Regions from separate parts of the Xanthomonas sontii genome, predicted to be linked through region 2. Evidence: predicted binding sites of a transcription regulator. Region 2 holds the regulator's gene; the other holds the start of a gene.
What was found. The regulator FliA, encoded in region 2, starts transcription of late flagellar genes. The targets are predictions, from matches to a motif close to TAAAGTTTNNCNNNCNNNGGCCGATAA.
Positions count from the first base shown of each region.

Region 1: the regulator FliA is predicted to act here: its motif matches at 2,373-2,399, upstream of RAB70_RS10290 (methyl-accepting chemotaxis protein).

Region 1 covers NZ_CP132342.1:2,462,213-2,465,622, reverse strand. Annotated here, with positions in the region: gene RAB70_RS10290 (methyl-accepting chemotaxis protein) at 1-2,210, opposite strand, end outside; gene RAB70_RS10285 (methyl-accepting chemotaxis protein) at 3,008-3,410, opposite strand, start outside.
Region 2 covers NZ_CP132342.1:3,366,579-3,369,988, reverse strand. Annotated here, with positions in the region: gene RAB70_RS14200 (chemotaxis protein CheA) at 1-469, opposite strand, end outside; gene RAB70_RS14195 (protein phosphatase CheZ) at 474-1,085, opposite strand; gene cheY (chemotaxis response regulator CheY) at 1,086-1,478, opposite strand; gene RAB70_RS14185 (RNA polymerase sigma factor FliA) at 1,498-2,247, opposite strand; gene RAB70_RS14180 (P-loop NTPase) at 2,244-3,128, opposite strand; gene flhF (flagellar biosynthesis protein FlhF) at 3,115-3,410, opposite strand, start outside.

The DNA of each region.
Region 1 (3,410 bases), 900 kb from region 2:
AACGACGGCGCGCGGCGTGCCGGTGCGACCGCGGCCTGCGGGCGCGGACTGCGCGTCATCGCCTGCGTCGCGTGTCTGCCGCGCGGCAACGGGGTCGGCGTCGGCGCCGCAGCCGGCGCGCCGTCCAGCTTGAACAGCGCCACCGCCTGAGTCAGCTCCACCGACTGCTGCTCCATCGAGCGCGCGGCCGCGGTGGCTTCTTCCACCAGCGCCGCGTTCTGCTGCGTGCTTTCGTCCATCTGGGTGACGGTCTGGTTGACCTGCTCGATGCCGGCCGACTGCTCCTGCGACGCCGCCGAGATCTCGCCCATGATGTCGGTCACCCGCTGCACCGACGCCACGATCTCCTGCATGGTGCTGCCGGCCCGGTCGACCAGCGCCGAGCCTTCGGCGACGCGGGTCACCGAATCGTCGATCAGCGTCTTGATCTCCTTGGCGGCATTGGCCGAACGCTGCGCCAGGGTGCGCACTTCGCTGGCAACGACCGCGAACCCGCGGCCCTGCTCGCCGGCACGTGCCGCTTCCACCGCCGCGTTGAGCGCCAGGATGTTGGTCTGGAAAGCGATGCCGTCGATCACGCCGATGATGTCGGCGATCTTCTTCGACGAGGCCTCGATGCCGCTCATGGTCTCGACCACCTGACCGACCACCGCACCGCCCTGGGACGCGACCGACGCCGCGCCGCTGGCGAGCTGGTTGGCCTGGCGCGCGTGCTCGGCGTTCTGCTTGACCGTGGAGGTCAATTCCTCCATCGACGCGGCGGTTTCTTCCAGACTGGCGGCCTGCTGCTCGGTGCGGCGCGACAGGTCGTCGTTGCCGGTGGCGATTTCGCTGGCGGCGGCATTGATGCTGACCGCGGCGGTCTGGATGCGGCCGACGATGCCGGTCAACTGGTCGGCGGTGGCGTTGGCGTCGTCGCGCATCCGCGCGAACACACCGTGGAAGTCGCCATGCATGCGTGCGGTGAGGTCGCCGGCGGCGATCGCCTGCAGCAGGGCGGACAGCTTGCCCAGGTTGCGGTCGCTGACCTCCATCATCGCGTTGAGGTCCTGCACCATCAGCCGGAAGTCGTGCTGGAAACTGGCCGCATCGCCGCGGGCGCTGAAGTCGCCGGCCGCGGCCGCTGCGGCCAGGCGCTTGATCTCGGTATTGATCGCCAGCAGGCTGGCCTTGGCCGCGTCCATCGACTCGTGCAGCACCGCACGGCTGCCGGGCAGCCGGCGCGCATCGCGGCGCAGATCGCCGTTGGCGTATTCGTTGAGGATCTCGACCGCCTCGACGATGGCGTCCAGGTGCTCGAACATCATGGTGTTGATGCCCTTGCTCAGTTCGCCGTACACGCCGGGGAAGTCCTGCGGCATGCGGTGGCTGATGTCCTTGTCGGCGTGCAGCTCGATCATCAACGCGGTTTCGCGGGAGAAGCGCTGCAACTGCGTCTGCATCCCACCCATCGCCAGCAGCAGGCGGCCGGGTTCGTCACGCGCGTCGGTGGCCACGTCGTTGTCCAGGCGGCCGGCTGCGATGGCCTCGGCGGCACGGGTGGCGCGATTCAGCGGCACGGTCAGGCTGCGGGTGATCAGCCACGCCAGCAGGCTGCTGACCAGCACCACCGCCAGTCCGCCGGCGATGAGCATGGCGCGCCCACGCGCCATCGCCGCCGTCGCTTCCGCATAGGCCTCGTTGCTGCGGGTGGCCTGCAGATCGGCATAGCGGGCGATGGCGTCCTGCCATTTCTGCGTCAGCGGCGCGGACTCCCGCATCAGCAGGGCCAGGGCCTCGTCCGGCTTGTCGTGCATGCCCAGATCCATCACCCGGTTGTTGACGTCCACGGTCATCTGCCGGGCGCGATCGACGTCCTCCAGCACGGCCTGGCTCTGCGCACCGCTGGGGATGGCGCCCGCCCGCTTGCGCGCCTCCTGGTAGCGTGCGCGCTGCTCGACGACGACCTTGGCGAAGCGGATGTTGTCTTCCTGGGAAGTCGGCAACACGATGTTGCGGACATTGATGGCCACGACCGAACTGGCGTTGAGCATGTCGCTGGACGCGCGGATGGCGGCGATGTTGCGGTTGACGATGCCGTCCAGTCGCTCGCGCGCCTGGAACAGGGTCAGCAGCCCGGCGACGACCAGCGCCGAGGACAACAGGATGAGAATGCCGAACGCGGTGGCGAGCCGGGCACCGACGTTGTAGCGCTGAAGGAATGCAATCATGGAATGGCCTTTGGGGGAATGAGAGGGGCGATGGAACGCCGCGGACCACGCACGCCGACCAGCCGCCGTTGTGCACGCCCGCATCGAACGAGATGAATGAGTCGTGAAAAAGCGTTTTGAATCAGACGCCTGATGACGCATCCCGCTCGATGTGCGGGCGATGTAACGGCGCCCGGCGCGGGGACTTGAGAGGCGATTGCACGGAATTTATTGAACACCCTCAGGCACATCACAGGGATGTGGAGAGGCCATTCGCACTGCATCCGGATCGGCGTTTTCGCGTGAATACCGCGTGCACGTCATGTTGCAACGGCCGGCACGACGCTTGCTTGCGGCGCGAGGTCGCAGCGAGGAAAAAGTTTTCCGATTGGCCGCACAACGGAGACCTCGACACGCGATGCGAAGGCCAGGAACGCGATCGCCGTCACTTCGCAGCGTCAGCCGGCAACCCGCGGCCGCAGCCGCGGCGGCAGCGATGCTGTCGTACAAGGGACGCGTCGCATCACGCGCACGGCGTCTGCCGCACGGCGGCGGCGCACGTGACGACGTGCTGGATGCTCACGCGGGCAACACGCGCGTAAGCCCCAGGCAGGCGTGAGGACGGAGCAGGACGCCCACGCGCGCGGCGTGGGCGTCGGTCAGAAACAGCGTGCCGCGCCAAGGCAGGCACGGCATCGCGACCGCAGTGGAACATCCTCGGATCTGCGGGATGCGGCACCGGCAGCCGCAAGGCAACCGCCACGCGACAGGCGAGCGACGCGCATTGCGCCGCTCGCCGATGACAGGCGCCGTGCGGCTCAGAACTCCTGCCAATCCTTGTCCAGCGCCATCGCCGCCGCCGGCTGCGCCGCACGCCGCGCAGGTGCGGCCTTGGCCGCTGCCGGACGGACGCTGCGCTTGCCCGCGGGCGTCGCGGTGGCCTGGTGCCGCGGCGCCTGCGCTACCGGCGTGGCCGCGGATGCGTCGAGCTTGAACAGCGCCACCGCCTGGCTCAGTTCCACCGCCTGCTGCTCCATCGAGCGCGCCGCCGCACTGGCCTCTTCCACCAAGGCCGCGTTCTGCTGGGTGCTCTCATCCATCTGCGTCACGGTCTGGTTGACCTGCTCGATGCCGGCCGACTGCTCCTGCGAGGCCGCGGAGATTTCCCCCATGATGTCGGTGACACGCTGCACCGAGGTCACGATCTCGGTCATGGTCTTG
Region 2 (3,410 bases):
TGATCAGGTCTCCCGCGGCCGCGGCGGTGGCCGGGACGGCGGCGGGCGCGGGCGCGGCGCTCTTCGCGGGTGCCGGCGCCGGTGCGTCGTCGCCGTGCGCGTCGAACTGCGCGATCAGCTCCGGCGGCGCGCGCGGCGGCTCCTGGCCGCTGCCGAAGGCATCGAGCATCGACTGCAGGTAGTCCAGCGACTGCTGCGCGGCGTCGAAGTGCCGCGCCTGCAGGGTGGCCTGGCCGGCACGGGCCATGCCCAGGGTTTCCTCCGCGGCGTGGCACAGCTCGACCATGGCGTTGATCGCCAGGAAGCCGGCACCGCCCTTGAGCGTGTGGAAGCCGCGGAACACGGCGTTGAGCTGGCCGCTGTCCTCGGGCGCCTGCTCCAGCGACACCAGCTGCTCGCCGAGCCGGTCCAGGATCTCCTGGGCCTCGATGATGAAGTCGGCAGCGATGTCGTCGGGTACGGCGCTCATGGCATTACAGTCCCAATCCGGACAGCAGGTCGTCGGCGTCGTGCTGCGATACGCCGTGGCGGTCCAGGCCGGGCAGGGCCGGGCCGGCCAGGCTGCCGTCGGCCTTCTTGTTTTCTTCCTTCGGCGGCAGACCCAGCGCGCCGAAGCCTTCGTGCACGCGGCGCACGATGCCGGCGACGCGACGGATGATCTGCCCGGTCAGATCCTGGAAGCTCTGCGCCAGGGCCATTTCGGTGAGGTTGTGGCGGATCTTGTCGAGGATCTCGCTCTGGTCGCCGCTGAGGCCGCCGGCGGCGAGCTGGTCGGCCAGCGCACGGCATTCCTCGGCCAGGTCCAGGGTGCGGTGGCTGGCCTGTTCGGTCATCTCCACCACGTGGTCCAGGCGCGAGCAGGCGTCGTCCAGCTCGCCGGCCTCGCTGGGCACCACCGGCAGTTCGCCGAGCGCCTGCCCCAGATCGCGCGCGAGCCGGCTCAGGCCCTGCATCATCGGCCGCGTGCGCCAGGCGGCGAGGGTGTCGATCTCCCTGCGCCAGCCGGCCTCGTCGCCGTTCTCCAGCGCGTCCAGCGCGCCTTGCAGGCGTTCGATCAGGGCGGTACGTTCGGCGGTGGCTTCCATTTAGGCGGTCGCTCCCAGGCGTTCGAAGATCTTGCCCAGCTTCTCCTGCAGCGTCTGCGCGGTGAACGGCTTGATGATGTAGCCGTTCACGCCGCACTGCGCGGCCTCGATGATCTGCTCGCGCTTGGCCTCGGCGGTGACCATCAGCACCGGCAGGTGCTTGAGCTTGTCGTCGGCGCGGATGTTGCGCAGCAGATCGATGCCGGTCATGCCCGGCATGTTCCAGTCGGTGACCACGAACTCGAACGGCGCCGAGCGCAGCGCGGCCAGGGCGCTGTTGCCGTCTTCGGCCTCGGCGGTGTTGGTGAAGCCCAGATCGCCGAGCAGATTCTTGACGATGCGTCGCATCGTCGAGAAATCGTCCACGATCAAAATCCGCATGTTCTTGTTCACCACTGACTCCTAAGGGTTCCTATTCTTCGTCTTCCAGACCGGCATCGGCGACCTCGAACGCCTTCAGGCGTCCGCGCAACCGTACCGTGGCCTGGCCATGGATCTGACACACGCGCGACTCGCTGACCCCGAGCACCGCGCCGATTTCCTTGAGGTTCAATTCCTGCTCGTAGTACAGCGACAGCACCAACTGCTCGCGTTCGGGCAACTGCGCGATGGCCTTGCCCAGCTCGCGGCCGAATTCGCTGCGCTCGAGCATCTGCTGCGGATTGGGTCCGCCCTTGGCGATGGTATCCAGCTCGCCATGGTCCTCGATGCGCGACTCCAGGCTCAGCACCTGGCCGCGGGCGGCATCTTCCATCAAACGCAGGTATTCGGGAAGCGGCATGTCCATCGCCGCGGCCACTTCGTTGGCGGCGGCGGCGCGGCCGGTGCTCTGTTCGATCTTGCGGATCGCCGAGGCGGCGTCGCGGGCGCGGCGGTGCACCGAGCGCGGCACCCAGTCGCCGCGGCGGATCTCGTCGATCATCGCGCCGCGGATGCGGATCGAGGCGTAGGTTTCGAACGAGGCGCCCTGTTCGGCGTCGTAGCTGCGCGAGGCCTCGATCAGGCCGATCATGCCGGCCTGGATCAGGTCGTCGATCTCGACGCTTGCCGGCAGCCGCGCGGCCAGGTGGTGGGCGATGCGCCGGACCAGGTCCGAGTGCTGGGTGATGTAGTCGTTGGCGCTGTTGCGCTGGACGGCGCGGTAGTGGGCGGCGGCGTTCATGCGGCCACCCCGCGCTGGATGATGCGTTCGACGAAGAACTCGACGTTGCCGCGCGGGGCGGTCGGCGCCTGCCAGCGTGCGGTGCGCCGGGCGATCTCGGAGATCGCCTGCGCCGACGGGCTGGACGGGTAGGCCTTGACCACCGGCTGCTGGCGCTGCACCGACAGGCGCAGCCAGTCGTCCTGCGGCACGCAGCCCAGGTAGTTCAGCGACACGTCGCCGAGGAACTTCTCGCAGACCCGGCTGAGCTTGTCGTACAGCAGGCGGCCTTCGTTGAGGTCGCGGACCATGTTGGCGACGATCTGCACCCGGTCCACGCCGCGCTCGCGCGAGAGGACCTTGATCAGGGCGTAGGCGTCGGTGATCGAGGCCGGCTCGTCGCAGACCACCACCACCGCGTCCTGCGCGGCCTGGCAGAAGGTCAGCACGCTGTCGGTGATGCCGGCGGCGGTGTCGACGATCATCACGTCCAGCTCGCGCTGCAGCTCGGAGAACACGTTGACCAGGCCGACGTGCTGGGCCGGCGGCAGCTCGGCCATGTAGCGGCGGCCGGAGGCGGCGGGCACCACCATCAGCCCGTTGGGCATGTCGATCAGCACCTCTTCCAGGGTGCAGCGCCCGGCGACCAGGTCGGCCACGGTGAACTTGGGGGTCAGCCCGAGCAACACGTCGACGTTGGCCAGGCCCAGGTCGGCGTCCAGCAGCAGGGTGCGCTTGCCCATGTCGGCCAGCGCCATGGACAGGTTGACCGAGATGTTGGTCTTGCCCACGCCGCCCTTGCCGCCGGTCACGGCGATGGTGCGCACCGGACCCAGCGGTTCGCTGCGCGTCGCCGACAGGGGGAAGGCATTGGTCAGATTGACGTAGTCACGCGACGGCATGGGTCTGCTCCGGAGTACAGGGCTTATCGGCAGCGCGCCGCAAATCTTCAAGGCGCAATACCAGGCTGGCGGCGTTGGCGCGGTGCAGGTCGTCCGGCACGCGCTGTCCATCGGTCACCCAGGTGATGGGGAGGCGGTGGTCCACGACCACCGACAAGGCACTGCCGAACCGCCCGGTCTCGTCCAACTTGGTCAGGATGACCCCCTGTGGGTCGGCGCCGGCGAACCGGCGCACCACCTCGTCCAGGTCGGAGAAATGGGCGTTGGCGGGGAGGACCAGCA